DNA from 4 places in the Paenibacillus enshidis genome. Region 4 is predicted to be linked to each of the others. Evidence: riboswitches for the same ligand, from Rfam matches in the RefSeq annotation. Region 4 holds a riboswitch; each other region holds the start of a gene.

What was found. Region 4 has a riboswitch for thiamine pyrophosphate ahead of ACE41H_RS01525 (thiamine phosphate synthase). Riboswitches for the same ligand answer to the same signal wherever they lie in the genome.
Region 1: it holds a riboswitch for thiamine pyrophosphate, as region 4 does, so the genes downstream of both, thiC (phosphomethylpyrimidine synthase ThiC) here and ACE41H_RS01525 (thiamine phosphate synthase) in region 4, are expected to answer to the same signal.
Region 2: it holds a riboswitch for thiamine pyrophosphate, as region 4 does, so the genes downstream of both, thiD (bifunctional hydroxymethylpyrimidine kinase/phosphomethylpyrimidine kinase) here and ACE41H_RS01525 (thiamine phosphate synthase) in region 4, are expected to answer to the same signal.
Region 3: it holds a riboswitch for thiamine pyrophosphate, as region 4 does, so the genes downstream of both, ACE41H_RS19090 (ABC transporter substrate-binding protein) here and ACE41H_RS01525 (thiamine phosphate synthase) in region 4, are expected to answer to the same signal.

Annotation. Positions count from the first base shown of each region.
Region 1 is NZ_JBHHMI010000035.1:38,743-43,363, reverse strand. Features, by position in the region: gene ACE41H_RS22970 (hypothetical protein) at 1-54, shown strand, start outside; gene ACE41H_RS22965 (copper amine oxidase N-terminal domain-containing protein) at 148-1,023, opposite strand; gene ACE41H_RS22960 (hypothetical protein) at 1,274-1,939, shown strand; TPP riboswitch at 2,415-2,527, shown strand; gene thiC (phosphomethylpyrimidine synthase ThiC) at 2,710-4,485, shown strand; gene ACE41H_RS22950 (effector binding domain-containing protein) at 4,581-4,621, opposite strand, start outside.
Region 2 is NZ_JBHHMI010000034.1:40,156-44,776, forward strand. Features, by position in the region: gene pyk (pyruvate kinase) at 1-681, shown strand, start outside; gene ACE41H_RS22750 (hypothetical protein) at 781-1,164, opposite strand; gene thiE (thiamine phosphate synthase) at 1,419-2,099, opposite strand; gene thiD (bifunctional hydroxymethylpyrimidine kinase/phosphomethylpyrimidine kinase) at 2,096-2,926, opposite strand; TPP riboswitch at 3,029-3,133, opposite strand; gene ACE41H_RS22765 (cold-shock protein) at 3,564-3,764, shown strand; gene ACE41H_RS22770 (cold-shock protein) at 3,869-4,084, shown strand; gene ACE41H_RS22775 (NINE protein) at 4,203-4,621, opposite strand, start outside.
Region 3 is NZ_JBHHMI010000021.1:13,828-18,448, reverse strand. Features, by position in the region: gene ACE41H_RS19100 (ABC transporter permease) at 1-555, opposite strand, end outside; gene ACE41H_RS19095 (thiamine-binding protein) at 552-845, opposite strand; gene ACE41H_RS19090 (ABC transporter substrate-binding protein) at 873-1,922, opposite strand; TPP riboswitch at 2,058-2,168, opposite strand; gene ACE41H_RS19085 (hypothetical protein) at 2,326-2,634, opposite strand; gene ACE41H_RS19080 (hypothetical protein) at 2,742-2,915, shown strand; partial or broken gene ACE41H_RS25310 (Rpn family recombination-promoting nuclease/putative transposase) at 2,999-3,166, shown strand; gene ACE41H_RS19075 (hypothetical protein) at 3,176-3,673, opposite strand; gene ACE41H_RS19070 (hypothetical protein) at 3,668-3,895, shown strand.
Region 4 is NZ_JBHHMI010000001.1:359,009-363,629, forward strand. Features, by position in the region: gene ACE41H_RS01515 (protein kinase domain-containing protein) at 1-78, shown strand, start outside; gene ACE41H_RS01520 (ABC-F family ATP-binding cassette domain-containing protein) at 223-1,773, shown strand; TPP riboswitch at 1,904-2,013, shown strand; gene ACE41H_RS01525 (thiamine phosphate synthase) at 2,151-2,741, shown strand; gene thiO (glycine oxidase ThiO) at 2,754-3,896, shown strand; gene thiS (sulfur carrier protein ThiS) at 3,896-4,099, shown strand; gene ACE41H_RS01540 (thiazole synthase) at 4,101-4,621, shown strand, end outside.

The DNA.
Region 1 (4,621 bases), on a different contig from region 4:
GGCTTTGCGCGATGCTTGGGCTGGATTGTGCTTTCGCCGGGGAGTGTGAGGTAGGCATATGGGAAAGAGTTTGACATTTACGTCAAACTCTTTTTCTTGGTGGTGTGGAAGGTCGGCTATCCAACTAATGGATAGCCCGATTTCATATTATTTATCTTTACGTACTTCATTAGGAATTGCCATGATAATCCCAGATAAAGGACCACCTTTAACCTCTCCTACTAGCGGTTGGCTATCTCCTAAACGGCCATAATCTACACCATCATCAATTCGGTGTTTTGCAAAATATACCTGGGCTTTATCCTTTGTCGGACGTTTCCCATTTTCTTTAACATAGCTACCGTCTTCAGAGAGTACAGCTTCCCAAACCAGATGTTTCACGTCATTTTTAATTTCATAGTAGCTAACCAATGAGCCTTGATAAAAATAATATCTTAAGGCTTCTCCTTCAGGGAAGTGGTAAGCATAAGTTACAGCTTCACCTGTTTCAGTTAATGTATTGGTATCGGAAGTGGGTAGATCAACTGCTATTTTTCTAGCTTGAACCAAATCTTTACTCTCATACAGCGTTTTATAATCCGCGATTTTATCTGAGCTTCGAATCACAACCGAGTTTTCATCTTTATTCCAAAACACTTGGGAATCAAATGCCTCACTAATAAATCGTAAAGGTACCAAAACGCGGTTATTTCTCAAAACAGGTGGAGACTGCAAAGTTACCGTTTGGTTACCCATGGTGGCTGTTTTTTTACCTACCGAAAGTGTAAGCTTTTCCTTACTTTTAGTTGATATAGCAATTACAGTTTTCGTTTTAGGATCCCATTGTAAATTTAAACCTAATGGTTTCAGGGATGATAACGACACCATTGTATAGCCATTTAACGTTTCTGGAGGAGAATCGGTCTTGATTGTTTGGCTATCAATGATTAATTGAACTTTTGAAGCAGCGAATGACGACTGGGAGAAAGAAATCAGTAATAGAGAACCTAACAATACAGAAAAAAGAAATCTAAATTGTTTCATATACAATCCCTCCATTTTTGTAAAAAAAATCATCTCTATAGCATTAAACGTATTTCACAAAAAAAAGTTGTAAAATAAATCAAAATTATATATTGCGTAACGATACGTGTTATTATATAATGAGGGTGTGGATGTAACACACTTCAAAATGAATTAGGTGAGGGATACCCCTTATTTGTTTTGATATCCCAGGTGTTTTGCATACCTCAATACTACGTAACGTAACGTTATATAATAGGAGGAAATTTCAATGCCCGAATATGCTAAATTTGCGAAGATTGTGCCACAAACCAACACCTTAACGAACAGAGGTTTTCAAGGGTATGTAACATTACCTTCGTCTAAAAGCATGCCCTCTGGCTACATCAATATGTATTGCGGTGTTGCTGGATTTGAATGTGGTGTCTCCAGCGCGGCGGATTCTCGTTTTTATGATCCTACTACAAAAACGTATAAATGGCACTGGTTTGTAAATGGTCCGGAAGTGAAAAATGGTGAACCTTACACACAATTTAAAGATGGTGAACGAATTCATCTTAAACTTGTTCTTCGGGATGACGGCTTTGTTGAATTCTTTGTTAACTTCAAAAGTGTCTTTGTATCACAAGGAACGTATACAACGAGTTCAAGCACTGATAAAGCGGCTCGATTTATTTTTGGTACACTCCAAAATCAATACGAAACTTTGCCGTCGCAATTACCTGCTTGGAAACTATCTTTCAGTAAAATTACTTGCGACACAATGATGTTTAAAGGTCCAGGTAAAAACGCTGATTGGATCAACGTTACCTCGAGTAACACCAAAGCAATTCTTGCTCATACTCCAACTACTATGACTAATCCTGCTCCTGCAGATATCAATGGCACTACGAATGACCTGGCAAATGCAAGATATGCTGTTTCTATGACAGTATAAATCGAAAAATATATGTGGTGTGGAAAGGAGGCTATCCAATTAATGGGTAGTCTCCTTTCTGATTATCAGAAAAGCTGCAGGACTCAATTTTAGGAACCACTTTTTTCTGGCCGGGTTGCAGCCTGGGCTTGGTTGAAACCAAGCCTGGACAATGCGGCAGGCAGAGCAGATGGACTGGAAGGTTCAGCTGCAGGAGGATGGATCCGCTGTGGCCGGGGGATCGATCAGGAAAGCGAAGGCTGAGAACCAGGAGAGCGAGCGGGGCGTAGCGGCTCTTAGGTGGGTGTTCTTCCCGCCTTAGAGCCGCTACGCCCCGCTGGTTTTTATCATTATTATGATTATCGTATATATTGGTAAACTTCTGGCATAGGGCTTAATGGGGTTGCCAAACTTTTCTTTTTAGGCTAACCTGAACTGGAAGGCGGAGGCATCCGTCTGTGAAATAACATAGTTATAATCGGCGGCATGATGCTGCCGAAGTTACTGGGGGGGCCCGTAATTCCGGGCTGAGATGGAACCGTTCCAGGTTCCGGACCCTTTGTACCTGATCTGGATCATACCAGCGTAGGGAAGTAACCGGCCAATGAAATTATATGGATAGGCAGCATGTGCAGCAGCCAGGGGCATACCTTGGTAGTGCATGGAGGCCTGTTTGCATACAGCCGGTTCCTTCGGGAACCGGCTTTTTCATTTTGCAGTTGGCCGTCAGCATCGGTTTTTCTCCGGTATGATCCCGATGAGGAATAAGACGACTCGGGAGGAGCAAGCAAATGACAGAGAGCAAGCGGAAAACAGCAGCAGGAGGAGCCAATACGGATATCGGGGCCTTTCCGGCAAGCACCAAGGTCTACATCCAGGGATCAAGACCTGATATCCTGGTGCCCGAAAGAGAGATAACGCTGCATGACACCCATACACCGCAGGGGGTTGAGCATAATGCCCCGCTGCGTGTGTACGATACAAGCGGTCCCATGACCGACCCGGCGTTTCAGGCAGATATCCGCAAAGGACTGCTCAAGCTGCGGCAGGCGTGGATTGAGGAGAGAGGGGATGTCGCCCGCTATGAAGGAAGAGCAGTGCAGCCTGAGGATAACGGGCTTCGGTCCGGGACCCGTCCTGCCGCGGAATTCCCGGGCGCTGTCAGCCGGCCGCTGCGTGCGCTGCCGGGGCGCAACGTTACCCAGATGCACTATGCCCGCCGGGGAATCATAACACCGGAGATGGAATTTGCGGCAATCCGGGAGGGGCTTGATCCAGAATTCGTAAGACAGGAGCTGGCAAGCGGAAGGGCGATACTGCCCTCCAACATCAACCACCCGGAGAGTGAGCCGATGCTGATCGGCCGTCATTTTCATGTCAAAATCAACGCCAATATCGGCAACTCGGCGGTAACCTCCTCCATAGAGGAGGAGGTGGAGAAGATGACCTGGGCTGTTAGATGGGGAGCGGATACGGTGATGGACCTGTCGACAGGCCGCAACATCCATACGACGCGCGAGTGGATCATCCGCAACTCTCCCGTGCCGATCGGAACGGTGCCGCTGTATCAGGCGCTGGAAAAAGTCAATGGGGAGGCCGAAGCGCTGACCTGGGAAGTATATCGCGATACGCTGATTGAGCAGGCGGAGCAGGGGGTGGATTATTTTACGATTCATGCCGGCGTGCTGCTCCGTTATATTCCGCTGACCGCCAAGCGGATGACGGGCATCGTGTCGCGGGGCGGGTCCATCATGGCGGCTTGGTGCCTTGCTCATCATCAGGAGAACTTTCTATATACACACTTCGAAGAGATCTGTGAAATTATGAAGACCTATGATATCGCCTTTTCGCTCGGGGATGGTCTGCGTCCGGGCAGTATTTATGATGCCAACGATGAAGCTCAGATGGCTGAGCTGGCGACGCTGGGTGAGCTGACGCAGATTGCCTGGAAGCATGATGTACAGGTGATGATTGAGGGGCCTGGTCACGTGCCTATGCATAAAATCAAGGAGAACGTGGATCTGCAGATGGAAATCTGCAAGGAAGCACCATTCTACACGCTGGGGCCGCTTACGACGGATATCGCCCCCGGATATGACCATATCACCTCGGCGATTGGCGCTGCCATGATCGGCTGGTTCGGAACCTCCATGCTCTGTTATGTCACACCGAAGGAGCATCTTGGCCTGCCGAACAGGGACGATGTGCGTGAAGGGGTGATCGCCTACAAGATCGCTGCCCATGCTGCGGATCTTGCCAAAGGCCATCCAAGGGCGCAACAGCGGGATGATGCTCTGTCCAAGGCCCGCTTCGAATTCCGTTGGCGCGATCAGTTCAATCTGTCCCTCGACCCGGAACGCGCGCTTGAGTATCATGATGAGACGCTGCCGGCCGAGGGGGCGAAGAACGCGCACTTTTGCTCGATGTGTGGCCCGAAGTTTTGCAGCATGCGCATCACACAGGATATCCGGGCATTTGCCGTAGAGAAAGGAATCGGCGAGGAGGAAGCTATTGCTGCAGGTTTGGAAGAAAAGGCACTGGAATATCGTGAAGGAAGAAGCAGGTAATACCGTAATGTATAGATGGAAGTTTTTTCTGTAAAAAAATGGGGCCTGCAGGCCCCGTCATATGGATCGGATTTATCAGATTTATGCAACGTTTTTTAGTGATGTCGAATGGTGCTTCTCACTGCAATATAAATGT
Region 2 (4,621 bases), on a different contig from region 4:
GGGGTAGAGGTTCCGATTGAGACAGTGCCGATGCTGCAGAAGGAAATGATCGACAAGTGCAATCTCGCAGGTAAGCCGGTTGTTGTTGCAACACATATGCTGGAGTCGATGCAGGTGAATCCTCGTCCGACCCGGGCGGAGGTAAGCGACGTATTTAATGCGGTTACACAGGGCGCCGACGTGGTCATGCTGTCCGGGGAATCGGCTGCTGGCAAATATCCCGTTCCGTCCGTGCAAACGATGGCATCTATCGCCAAGCAGGCGGAATCTATTATCGATTACATGGAGCAGTTCAATAAGAAAAGAGCGGGTCAACTCACCAATATTACCGAGGTCATCAGCCAGAGCGCGGTAAGCGCGTCGCTGGAGCTGAGCGCCAGTGCGATTATTATAGCGACCGAAAGCGGCTTTACGGCGCGCATGATCTCCAAGTACCGCCCACAGGCGCCGATCATTGCCGTCACCCAGCATCAAGAGGTGCTGCCGAAAATTTGTCTGCTGTCCGGTGTCATTCCGGTTCTGGGCGGCAAAATGACGACCACGGATGAAATGTTCGAAACGGCGACTCGCAACGCCATTGAAACAGGCTATATTTGCCCGGGAGACACGGTTGTTCTGTCCGCCGGCGTACCCATCGGTCAAACTGGCAACACGAATCTGATCAAGGTACAGCAGGTGTAGCATTTGTAGATAAAGCGCTGACAAAATCCATAATACATTCTGTGGAACAATGAGTAAAAGGCACGGATTCTTTTAAAAAAGTCCGCGCCTTTTTGCTGTTTAACTCCCGTACACACTGCGTTTCACAACTTCCGTCAATTCGGATTTTTGCGCCTCATACTGCTCGCGCGTAATGCTGCCTTGGGTAAGCCGCTGATTCAGCTGGTCCGTCAGCTCTGCCACCTGCAAATGGATAATCCGGTTCATATCAGCGCCGGTTTCACCGGCAATATCGGCCATCGTTTTGCCGTCATACAATGCATGATATAATTCTTCGTCTGAGGAAAGACCCAGTATCTGTACAATGTCTTCTTTAACAACCTTTGCTTCCTGCTGTTTGGGTTTGACGGCTGTGCTTGCGGACGCCGTGCTGCTGCCTATGGATTCGCCGATGGAAATGGCAAGGGCCAAGGTGCTGAATATAAGTATTCTTTTCAAATTCATAAGAGGTCTCCTTCTTCAATTGCATGAACTTATGTGCTTGGCGGCATGTGTCCATTGATGATGTTGGAGTGGAAGGTTGCTTACATGTTGTATTGTAACCGATCAATCTTAAATAAAGCTTAAAGCAGGTTAAAAATCTGCCCAAAGGATCACCCAGGTTCAACGATAAAAAATCCCCTTCAAGCGGCACATATAGCCATGTCTTTGATCAACCTCTCCTTAACGCAAAGGGAAAGGGGAACAACGCATTCTTTCTAGGTGGTCTTGCCGTACAGAGCGGCAAAGGCCGCTGCCGCCCGCCCTGGCTCTTCAGCCTGGGAGATTGCTGAAATGACAGATATCCCGTCCGCTCCGGCGGAAAGAACAGGCGATGCCTTTGCAGGCGTAATCCCGCCGATGCCGACGAGCGGAACGGTGATGCCATGGCTGCGCAGCTCCTGTATCAGGTGTGGGCCCCGTACAGGGCGGACATCGCTTTTGGACAGAGTCGGATACATGGGACCAACGCCGAGATAATCCGCTCCGTCGGCGATAGCGTGCCGGGCTTCTTCCACCGAGTGCGCGGACACGCCCACAATGGTGTTATGCCCAAGCCTGCTGCGCAGGGAGGAGGCCGGGCTGTCCTCCTGTCCGACATGAATGCCGTCGGCACCGAGCGCAGCCGCCATCTCCACATCGTCATTGACGATAAAGGGCACACCGCCTTCCCGGCAGACCGCCTGCAGCTCCCGCGCCAGCTCGTAAGCCGCCTTCCCGGTCAGGGCGCCTGTACCTTTTTCCCTGAACTGAAACATGGTGACCCCACCCGCGATCGCCTCGCGCAGAACTATAACGGGATTTTTGCCGCCACAGTTGATGCTGCCCATAATGAAATACACGGCAAGCTGCCGGCGCAGCTTCGCCGGGTCGATCCGTCTATCAAAGGAGCTGCTCATTTCAGCTCACCCCCATTCTGCGAACGTCTTCGCCGGTAGGCAAAATGGTTGGTCGGTCCATGTCCTGATCCGATGTCGAGGCTGTCCTCAATCGCAGCCTGAATGAAATCCTTGGCCACACGCACCGCTTCAGTCGTGGTAAGCCCCTTGGCGAGACCCGCCGTTATCGCTGCGGAATACGTGCAGCCCGTGCCATGTGTCGCCATCGTATGTATCCGTGGACTTTCGAACACCGTGAATTCCGTGCCGTCATACAGAAGATCCCTGGCCAGATCGCCGCCGGCATGCCCGCCCTTCATGATGACCATATCCGGCCCCATGGCGTGGATGCGCCGTGCCGCTTCCCTGATGTCTTCCGCTTTGAAAAGCTTCGTGCCGGTGAGCATTTCCGCCTCGGGCAGGTTCGGGGTAATGATCATTGCAAGCGGAAGCAGGTCGCGGATCAGGGTGACTGCCGCGTCGGCCTTCAGCAGAGGTGCCCCGCCCTTGGCGACCATAACGGGATCGATGACGAGATTGCGCCACCCATAATGGGCGATTCTGTCGGCGGTGGCCTCAATGATGTCTGCGCTGAACAGCATGCCGGTTTTTACTGCATCAGGTGTGAGGTCTTCGCCGATCGAATCCAGCTGGCGGGCCACCGCTTCTGCCGTGAGCGGGAAAACCCCCTGCACTCCAAGTGTATTCTGTGCAGTGGCGGCTGTAAGCACGGACATCCCGTAGACGCCGAGCTCCTGAAAGGTTTTGAGATCTGCCTGAATGCCTGCGCCGCCGCCGCTGTCAGAGCCGGCGATCGTTAATGCTTTTGCTGTTTCTGCTGTTGTCATAACCGCTCATCCCCTCCTTGTACATACAAAAGACCCGCCCTTTTCCGGAGGAAAGGGGACGGGTCCACGATAAGAAGCAGTAAAAGGCCGGTTGATGCCGCTGGACGTATCGTCTCACTTTCCTCCGCTGGTATGATCCAGATCAGGTGCAAAGGGTCCGAAGCAGACAGCTTCGTCTCAGCCGGGAAGGCTCCCCTAGTGATTGAACAAGTCTCTTATTCGATTGAATGACTGCATATAACTATATACATGATGACAGGGGGATTGTAAAGGTTCAAAAATAGGCGGAACATTTTTTTGCAGAGGAGGGTATAGAAACGGAAAAGCAGGAAATAAATAAGGTAGGCAAGTGTCCCCTGAAACTTGATGATAACCAGACATGATGGCGATACAGGAAAAATGCCGCTTACGTTAGCGTTCTCCCTTACCCCCGATACATAGGAGAAAATGTTATTTCGCCGTTAGCTGGTAATTGTATTCTGAATGTGCTATAATGCAATTACTGGAATACGGATCTTCATTCGCATATTGTAGAGGGTTATTGTCTCAGGTTAAGGGTAACCTTGTACAATATGTGAATTTTTATTTTGAACAAAAATAAGAGGTCATATAAATATTTATTTGGAGGTATTTCCACATGCAAACAGGAACAGTTAAGTGGTTTAACGCAGAGAAAGGTTTTGGATTCATCGAGGTTGAAGGTGGTAACGATGTATTCGTACACTTCAGCGCAATCCAAGGCGACGGTTTCAAAACTTTGGACGAAGGCCAACGTGTCGAGTTCAACGTTGTTGAAGGAAACCGCGGACCACAAGCTGAGAACGTTGTAAAACTGTAATTCTGCCATGCTGCCCCGAACTCTGGTTTGGGGCTTTTCTTTTCTGGCGGAGGAACAGATGCTTTTATATTGCTTTACAATTCATAGGAAAAGAGGGGACGCTCATGTACAATTCGCGCAAAAAGCCAATGGAAGAGACTCCTGAGGAGATCACTGTAATTTGGTCTTGCACCAGTGATACGTGTAAAGGCTGGATGAGAGATAATTTCGCATTCTCTGCTCAGCCAACCTGTTCTCTATGCGGTTCCGTGATGGAGAAAAGCGAGAAAAAGCTAGTCGTGCTCGTTAACAGCAGCTTCCCCCCCACCAAGAGCAGTTAGGTTTACAGCCATCATTAGTTTATTCAAGGTACTGGCCCATGGCTGGTGCCTTTTCGCTGCGGTCCCGCAGACAACAAAAAAACCTGTGTGCCTGAGTTTTCTCAAGCGCACAGGTTTTTTACACTTCTATACCTTGCTGTTTATTAGTCAGACGCAGCTGATAAAGTTGAGCCATAATATCCGCTTCCGCCCGCTGGTTCCATTCACGCACCATACGGGGCATCAGGAACAGATCGACAATGACCCACACGGTCAGCGCCCCTCCGAACAGCACCAGAAGAATTCCTGACAGCATCATGAACGGTCCGGTTTCAAACTCCACCGCAACGTAAAAGCCTACGTAAAAGATAAAGGCCAGAATAAACAAGACAAGCTGCACGAGAGCGGTGGCAATTCTTTTCAGATAAAAGCGGTGTACGCCCAAATGCCCTCCGATCAGCATGAGGTAGGCGAGCGCCAGAGATTTTTCCGTGTCCCGCATGGCCGAGTTCAAAATCAGCATCTCATTGACGGTTAACTGTTCTCTGGTCAGCTTCA
Region 3 (4,621 bases), on a different contig from region 4:
ACCTGAAAAGAGGGAAGGCAGCGCATGTGGCAGCTCAAGCTTGCGGAAGATGCCCATCCGGCTTGCGCCTGACATTTGCATATAGTTCATCATCAGCCGGTCCGTCTGCGCCAGCCCGTCCAGGGCGGCAACAACGACAGGAAAGAAGCAGACCAGCGTAATGACCATCAGCTTGGGCAGCAGGCCGAAGCCAAACCAGATCATCAGCAGCGGTCCAAGCGCAATGGTCGGAATGTTCTGGCTCAGAATGAGCAGCGGGTACAGTGCCCGCTTCAGAAAAGGGATCAGGTGCAGCAGCACGGCCAGCAGCAGCCCGACGGCGGTGCCGATCGCAAAACCGCTCAGCGTAAGCCTGACGGTAGCCCAGGTATGATCCGCCAGCAGGGCGGATTGGGCGGCCGCTTCGGCGGCGATGCCGGCCGGACTTGGCAGCATCCAGGGCTCAATGTGCAGGAAGACCGCCGCGGCTTGCCATACCGCCAAAAAGAAGAGGACCGCCACAACGGGCGGCCATACGCTTCTGAACACAGAATAGAGGCTTTCTTTCCTGTTCATGGACGGTACTTTTCGGTCAGCTTATCCATGCTGATTCCATTCGGATTATGAGCGATTTTGATCTGGGAAATGACGCTTGGAATTCCCGCCTCGGTAAGTGCGATGTGCATTTCCTTGACGATATGCAGCAGCTCATCCAGCTCGCCCTCCATAGTTGTCTCCAGCGGGTTGACCTGATGCTTGACGCCTGAGCGCTGGATCACCTCAATCGCTTTATCGACGTAAGGAATGCTGTCCTCTCCACCGTGCGTTTTGGGAATCACCTGAATACTCAACAGAGTGTTAGCCATGAAAAACCGTCTCCTTTCCGAATTAAATCAGGATTTGCCGTCTTGTGGCAGGAAATCATTGGTGAAGGCTTTCTCGGCCTCCAGCGGTTTGTCAAGCAGCTTGCGCTCATACATCCAATCGGCGTAGTTTTTCCATACTTCCGCTTTCTGGACACCCCATTGTGCGGCATCGTCCTGATAGCGGGGGCTCAGCCATTGCTGGCTGGCCAGTACGAGCTCTTTATCCAGCTCAGGCACAGCCTTTGACAACATTTCCGCCGCCTTTTCCGGCTGGTCAATCGCATATTGATAACCTTTGGCCGTAGCGCTCATGAAGGCTTTTACCAGCTCAGGATCGCTGCTGAGGGTCGCTTCGTTCGTGACGATGACCGGTGTGTAGTAATCCAGACTCTTGGAATAGTCCTTGACGTACAGCATATCCAGCTGCTCACCGCGTTGCTCGGCTTCAATTCCTGTCCATGCATAGAATATCCAGGCGAAATCGATATCCCGCTTGACTGCGGTGAAGTAATCCGCATCGCCCATGTTGATGTTTTGCACCTTGCTGACATCCCCGCCGTCCAGCTCCATGATGGATTTCATGACAGCCTCCTCGACGGGCGAGCCCCAGCCGCCGTATTTCTTGCCTTCAAAATCCTTGGGCGACTTGATGCCCCGGTCCACCGGAGCGGCAAAGCCGGACGTATTATGCTGAATCACAGCCGCAATAGAGACGAGCGGAACTCCTTGTGTGCGGGCCTGGGTGACGCTTTCCTGATAGCTGATGCCGAACGGAACCGCGTTGGAGGCGACCATCTGATCGGCGCCGCCTTCTCCGGGCTGTACAATTTCCACATTCAGACCAGCTTCTTCGTAGTATCCCTGGTCCTTGGCCACATACAATCCGGTGTGGTTGGTGTTGGGGGTCCAGTCGAGCACTACCTTGACGTCTTTCAGCTTCCCGGAGGCCGTACTGCCGCTGCCGGAAGGCCCGGAAGCGTTCGTATCCTGTGGAGCGGACGATTGCCCGCCGCAGGCGGTCAGGATGAGGAGCAGGCAGCATACCGCTCCAAGGCCCCATTTTTGCAAAGAAAACATACTTTCTTCTCCCTTCTTCATCACCCGTGCTCTTTCTGCAATGCTGTCATCTGCCGTGATCCTGCAAAAAAAAGCGCCCCGTTATCCGGGACGCTTGTAATCTACCAAAGGAAGGAATGACGGTGTCAAAAAAGACATGTCACTCTATAGCGATTCCTACGCTGGCATTACCCAGATCAGGTTGTAAGGGTCAGTGTCTGGGGACACAATCTCAGCCGGCCGATTCCAGCACCCCTGGCAAGTTGTATGAAGGAGCATCAAGACGGCAGCTTGCTGCCTTGACACGTCCGCATTGTTTGAAGATTTTGCGGGCTCAGTTATATGAACTAACGTTGATTATATGCCTTCACGGCCGGAGTGTCCAGAGGGACTTATCCGAAAAACCCTCGGTGCCGCACCCGTTCTAAGCCTTTTGCGTTTTGATAACGTGTAAGTCCCGGTCATGTTCGCCCATTTTGTGGACAAGATAACCAACGCTCCCGGTAACGCTCTTCAATTCAGCTTCTTGTTGAATGGAGCGGGCAGAGAGAATTTCAATAGTTCTGTGCTGGTTCTCCAGAAAGTCACCTATTTCCATAACCCGTTCATTCGTATCCAGGACGGCTCGTTTCATCTCCTGCTGATCTGTTTCAATCTTATTAAGGCGCTCATGAACCGGTTGAAGTTCTTCCCGGATTACGGATTGCAGCAATTCCTTTAACTCACTGTTCATGTATCCCGCTCCTTATACCTTTATGGTTTTATTGTAGCATATGACTTAATAAAGTGCTATATTATTTCGTAATTACGATTTTTAAATTTAGAGGAGGTACCACCATTATGAAGGACGATCTGTATAAGATGATTGATGCTTTTGATAAATTGGCAGAGGCTGGCGATGGTGTGATAGCGATCCCGCCGAGAACTGATAATGATCGGAAAGAGCTTAATCGACAAATGCAGGATTATTTGCGGGGGAGCAAATCCGACAAGTTGGCTTCTCAAAATAGGTAAGCGTCAAACAGCCCCCACCAAAACTGTACAGTGGGCAGCTTCAGGAAGGCCAATCCTGTAAAATGTTGAAGAATGTAGAAAGTGGAGGATTGGTCAACTGGCTGTTGTTCCTGAAAGGTGCTGATAAATCCAAATGGGAGGTATTGACGATGACTACATTAGAATTTCTAAGTCAGGATGAGGAAGCCCGTCGATTGTATGAAGATAGACAGAAGTATTTGCACGATCAAGCCTCGATGATTGAGGGGGCGATGAGTTGGTTAAATGGCTTGTCGCGGAGATTCATCACCCTTGCTCTCTAAAATCACCTGTTCTGCATCCAACACAAGCCAACCGAAACATCGCGAAAAATCCTCTGTCCATGCCGTCGCATCTTCATGTTGCATGAAGCCAAACCCCAATTGATCTGCCACATATGGAGTGGGGGGAGGCTCACTGGATTGGGTCGCAAGCGGAATCCAAGATTCATTCTGGAGTATTCTCCAGTACGTTCCATCATCCCATTGGCAACAGTTGGTCGTTAAAATCGGTATTCCTTTTCCATTACAGAGAGTTCCGACGGTAACCCGTCTGGATTGAAAGCTCTTGAATCGATATCCCTCAAATAGCTGCACCCCTTCAGATTTGAAGGAGTCCTTCCAAACCCGTTTCATGGCAGCATATAGTTGTTTGTCCACCTCGCCCGGATAGATGCGTCGAACCTGACCTGTATTAAGCGTAATGTGGGTAAGATAGGGTATCTCCTCATCCTCGTGCAATACGTCTGCTCCTGTTCGTTCAGCATCGTGCTGCTCCACGGCAGTGTACTCCCTGATGAGGTGCGAAATTGCGGCGCGTACGAGCTCGTCCATCGATCCGAAGAGCTTGCCGGTGAATGGACACTCAAACCGCAGATGAATCCGGACAAGGGCGTGTTCTTCATCATGCGGGTACAACATTCCAAACATGGACGTTTTAACGGCTTCGATGATGTCATCTGAAGGTGGGTACTCCCCCCCCCCCCATATTTGCAAATGTTTTCCAAATGAATTCCCCAGCACTCTTCTGCAGATCTACGCGGGTAATCCACAAAATCCTGCTTTGGGGTGACATTACGGGATTGTATAAACCGATCAAGTTCGTCCGGCGGGATTCGCCAGCCTTCCTTGCGGTTTTCGGTTCGCTCGCCCTGGATCACCCCATTGCGCAGCCAGCGGCGCACCATCTGAATACTGCTGGTTATTCCATATTCACTGAGTTTCGTTAACGCTTGTTCGACGGTCAGCATTGGCATTTCCCCCTTTGCCTCATAACATTCACGGTAACATTACGGGATTGAACAAGCAGTTCAAGCTCGTCTGGTAGTAATTCGGCAGCTGAAAAGTTACCATATTTAGCGGAAATTTTCCCTAAATTTCCTAAAAGTAAGTCACTTGCCATTGTAGTGTTCACTTTTAGCAGATTATCTCCAAGAAAGGCACTACTTCATGCTGAAGGCCACCCTTCAGAGCCATATAAACGGCTGAAGGGTGGCGAAGTTGACGGCCTATAAGGCTGAACATGATCCGTTAGACAGCGATGCTGACGAAGTTATGCCAGCAATGTAATTTTTTAAATAATCATAGAGATCCCGTGTTTCCGGGCTTTTTTAGGCCTCCAGAGGGGAAGGCTTCCCCGCTCCATTCGTCGAGCTAGGCGAGTGGAGGTTAACATAATTCTGCTTTTTT
Region 4 (4,621 bases):
TTGCAAGCCTTGTTCAAGGATGCTCTGCCTGGACCGAGGCGGAAAAAGCCGTTGTTTGCTTCCCTCCGGAGACAGTGAGTCCGTGTCGTGCAGGTATATAATTTCATTTTCGTTATGGCGGGCAGTTCCGGTAAGGCTGCCTCTTGTGCTACAATAAGGCTTTGAAAGCAAACCTGAAGTCATATTGAAGTTTAATGAAAAATAAGGAGCCAGTTAACGGAAATGAGTTTATTAACAGTTGAAGAAGTTTCCCACAATTTCGGGGACAGAACATTATTCAGAAATGTATCGTTCCGCCTGCTGCCGGGAGAGCACGTCGGTCTGGTAGGGGCCAACGGTGTCGGCAAATCGACGCTGATGAATATTTTGACAGGCCAGCAGCTGCGTGACAACGGCAAAGTCGAGTGGACACCGAAGGTCCGTTACGGTTATCTGGACCAGCACACGAAGCTGACTCCGGGCAAGACCGTGCGGGATGTGCTCAAGGATGCATTTCTCCCCCTGCTTGAGCTTGAACAGGAACTGAATGTGATTACGGATAGTATGGCCGAAGCCACACCGGAGGAGCTTGAGGTGCTACTGGAGCAGATGGGGGAAATCCAGGAGCAGCTGGAGATCGGCGATTTTTATCTGATTGATGTGAAAGTGGAGGAAATGGCCAACGGGCTTGGACTTGCTGCCATCGGACTGGACCGCGATGTAGCTTCTTTAAGCGGGGGGCAGCGCACGAAGGTGCTTCTTGCCAAGCTGTTGCTGGAGAAGCCGAATGTGCTGCTGCTGGACGAGCCGACGAACTACCTGGACGTTGAGCATATCGAATGGCTTACACGTTATTTGAAGGACTACCCTTATGCTTTTATGCTGATTTCCCATGATACTGAGTTTATGAATCAGGTCGTCAACGTCATTTATCATCTGGAGTTTGGCAAGCTGAACCGCTATACCGCCAACTATGAGAAGTTCCTTGAAATGGCTGACATTCAGAAGACGCAGCATATCGATGCTTATGAAAAGCAGCAGGAGTATATCAAGAAGCAGGAGGACTTCATCCAGCGCAACAAGGCGCGTGCCTCCACTTCCGGACGGGCCAAGAGCCGTGAAAAGCAGCTTGATAAGATTGATCGGATCGACAAGCCGGAAGAAGCGGCCAAACCGACGTTCCAGTTCAAGGAAGCGCGGGCCAGCGGCAAAACGGTCTTTGAAGGCATTGACTTTGAGATCGGCTACAGCCATCCCCTGCTGCCGAAAATGTCCATTACGATTGAACGGGGCGAGAAGATTGCCATCGTCGGTTATAACGGTGTCGGTAAATCGACGCTGCTCAAAACGATTCTCGGGAAAATCCCTCCGCTGAGCGGAAAAATCTATACCGGAGACTTTCTTTATCCCGCTTATTTCGAGCAGGAGGTGCGCCCTGAGCGGATCACACCGCTTGACGATGTGTGGAACGAGTATCCGCATTTGAACCAGCATGAGGTTCGTGCCCATCTTGCCCGCTGCGGACTGAAAAATGATCACATTACCCGTCCGCTGTCCGCCTTAAGCGGGGGAGAGCAGGCCAAGGTTCGCCTCTGCAAGCTGCTGATGCGTGAAAGCAACTGGGTGCTGTTTGACGAACCGACCAACCACCTGGATGTGGTGGCGAAGGATGAACTGAAGCGTGCGCTGAAGGAATACAAAGGCACGGTGCTGCTCGTATCCCACGAACCTGATTTTTATAAGGATTGGGTAACGAGAGTATGGAATGTCGAAGAGTGGTCGGCCAAAGCCTGATGTGCAGGAGAAGCACAGCTTTGGACTTTTCGTACTGAAATCTGATGTACGTCTAGGCAAGTGAAACGGATTGTGCTACCATGAAAAGGGAAAACAAAATATATAGTAATACAGGCGATTGAACAGGCCTGTATCACACTGGGGGAGCCGCGGCTGGCGGCTGAGACGGAATAAACGCATTCCGGACCCTTTGCACCTGATCTGGATCATACCAGCGTAGGGAAGTGGACATTAGCCGAACGGGAATCAAATGCGGCCTTGCTTATGAGCAGGGAGGCAGTTCCATGTAAATTCGGTGAACCTGTAAATTCAGCCGCTTCCTGACCGGGAAGCGGCTTCTTGGCGTTCCCGAATAACGGTCCATGGAGGCAAAAGCAATGGAGCTTCATCTTATTACGGACGGCTGCCAAAGCGCTGAACGCACGGCAGACATCTTGCGGCTGATCGAACCGGATATTGACGTGCTGCACATCAGGGAGAAACATCTGAGCGCAGCGGAGCTGTACGAATTTATGTTTACGGTGTCGGAGCGCGGCTGCTGCTCGCCAGCCAAGCTCGCGGTCAATGACCGTGTAGACGCAGCACTTCTGTTCGGTGCAGGGACGGTGCAGCTCACCTCAAACAGCCTGCCGCTGCAGCTTGTGAAGCGGACGTTCCCGGAGCTGCGCTGCGGGGCATCCGTACACTCGCTGCAGGAAGCGCAGGTTGCGGAGCAGGCGGGGGCTGATTATGTGCTGTACGGTCATATTTACGATTCCGCCTCCAAGCCTGGGCTGCCACCGCGGGGGCTGAGCAGTCTGGAGGAGCTATGCTGTGCAGTCTCCATTCCGGTTATCGCGCTTGGCGGCATCCAGCCTCGGCATGTGCGGGGCATCAGGCGGGCAGGTGCATCAGGAATCGCTGTGATGTCAGGCATCTGGAAGGCGGATGATCCGGCCGAAGCGGCAAAGGAATACAGGAGAATGTGAGGAGGAAAAGATATGAGCTATTCGGCAGACTGTACGGTGATCGGCGCGGGAGCGATCGGCAGTTCCATCGCTTATCAGCTGGCGAAAAGAGGCTTCAAAACGATTCTGATCGAAAAATCGGTCCCTGCACAAGGGACCACACGAGCGGCGGCCGGAATGCTGGCGGCAGAATGTGAGGCCTTTGCCCACCCTCAGTTGGCCGCATTTGCCCTGCGCAGCCGCAATCTGTTCGGGGAGCTGGTGCGGGAGCTTGAAGGCCTGGCAGGACTGGTAACAGGTTATACCAGCACAGGCTTCGTTCTCCCTGCCCGGACAGTGGAGGAAGTTGAACGCTTGTCGGGCATGGCAGGGAACAAGGATGGATCAGCCGCAGAATGGTGGGAAGCCGCAGAGATAGCCAGAAGGATTCCTGGCCTGACAGGACAGGTGCTCGGAGGCTTGTTCCGCGAGCGGGAAACGCAGCTGCTCCCGCAGCGACTTGTACAGGCATTGGTGGCAGGCGCGGAAAAGCACGGGGCGGAACTGCTGACAAATACAATCGCAGAGGACATCCGGATCGTGGACGGTATGGTGCGTGGTGTAAAAATGAGCAGGGGATATATTGCTTGTCCAAATGTTGTGATCGCAGGGGGAATTGAAGCGGGCAAGCTGCTTAACCATTTCGGCATCCATACGGAGATGTATCCTGTCAAGGGAGAGATCGCTGCCGTTACCATGCCAGTACGTGCACTGGAGTATACCATTTACGCCGAGGATGTGTATCTGGTGCCAAAGCCGGAAGGGGAGCTGTGGATTGGGGCTACCAGCAGACCGCATGAATGGGGAGCGGATGTATCCGCAGGCGGGCTGCGCCAGCTTTTGGAGCGCGCCTCAGCCTGGCTGCCGGACATCGGGGAGTCGTCTTTTCTGAGAGCGTGGTCGGGATTAAGGCCGCAAACGGAAGATGGCTTTCCCATTATAGGCCCCGTACCTGATGCTGCCGGCTTATACGCTGCTTGTGGACATTACCGCAACGGAATATTACTGAGTGCGGCTACAGGGGAAGCGATAGCGAAGATGCTGGCAGGCAATACAGTGGAGCAACTTAATTTGACGGCCTTGTCACCGGCAAGAATGAAAAGACAGCCTGCACCAGCAGTCAAGGGGGATAAGTGATGAGGCTTGTTATTAACGGCCAGGAAATGACTTTTGAAACAGAAATTCACAATGTGGACCAGTTGCTCAATGCATTGGACCTGCAGGTCAAAACGGTTGTCGTCGAGTTGAACCGGCGCATATTGACCAAGGATATTCACAGCGTAACCGATTTGAAGAACGGGGATCATCTTGAAATTGTACATTTTGTGGGGGGCGGATAATATGCTGCATATTGGAGATAAAGCCTTTAAATCAAGACTGCTGCTGGGGACAGGGAAGTTTCCGGATCTTGAAACGCAAATGAAAGCTGTTCAGGCATCGGAAAGCCAGATCCTTACCTTTGCCGTACGGCGTTTGAACCTGGAGGAGAAGGGGCAGGGGAACTTCCTGGATATGCTGGATCTGTCCAGCTTCATCCTGCTTCCCAATACGGCCGGGGCGGCTACCGCCGAAGAAGCTGTCCGTATCGCCCAACTGGCCAAGGCGTCCGGTTTATGTGATATGATAAAGGTTGAAGTGATCGGGGATGACAGAACGCTGCTTCCCGATCCGTTTGAGACTTTAAAAGCCTGTGAAATGCTGCTTGCCGAAGGCTTTATCGTGCTGCCTTACATTTCCGACGATGTCATCCTGGCCAAAAGACTGGAGCAGCTCGGCGTTCACGCCGTCATGCCGGGGGCTTCCCCTATCGGGTCGGGCCGGGGCATCCTCAATCCTTACACCTTGGAGCTCATTATAGAACA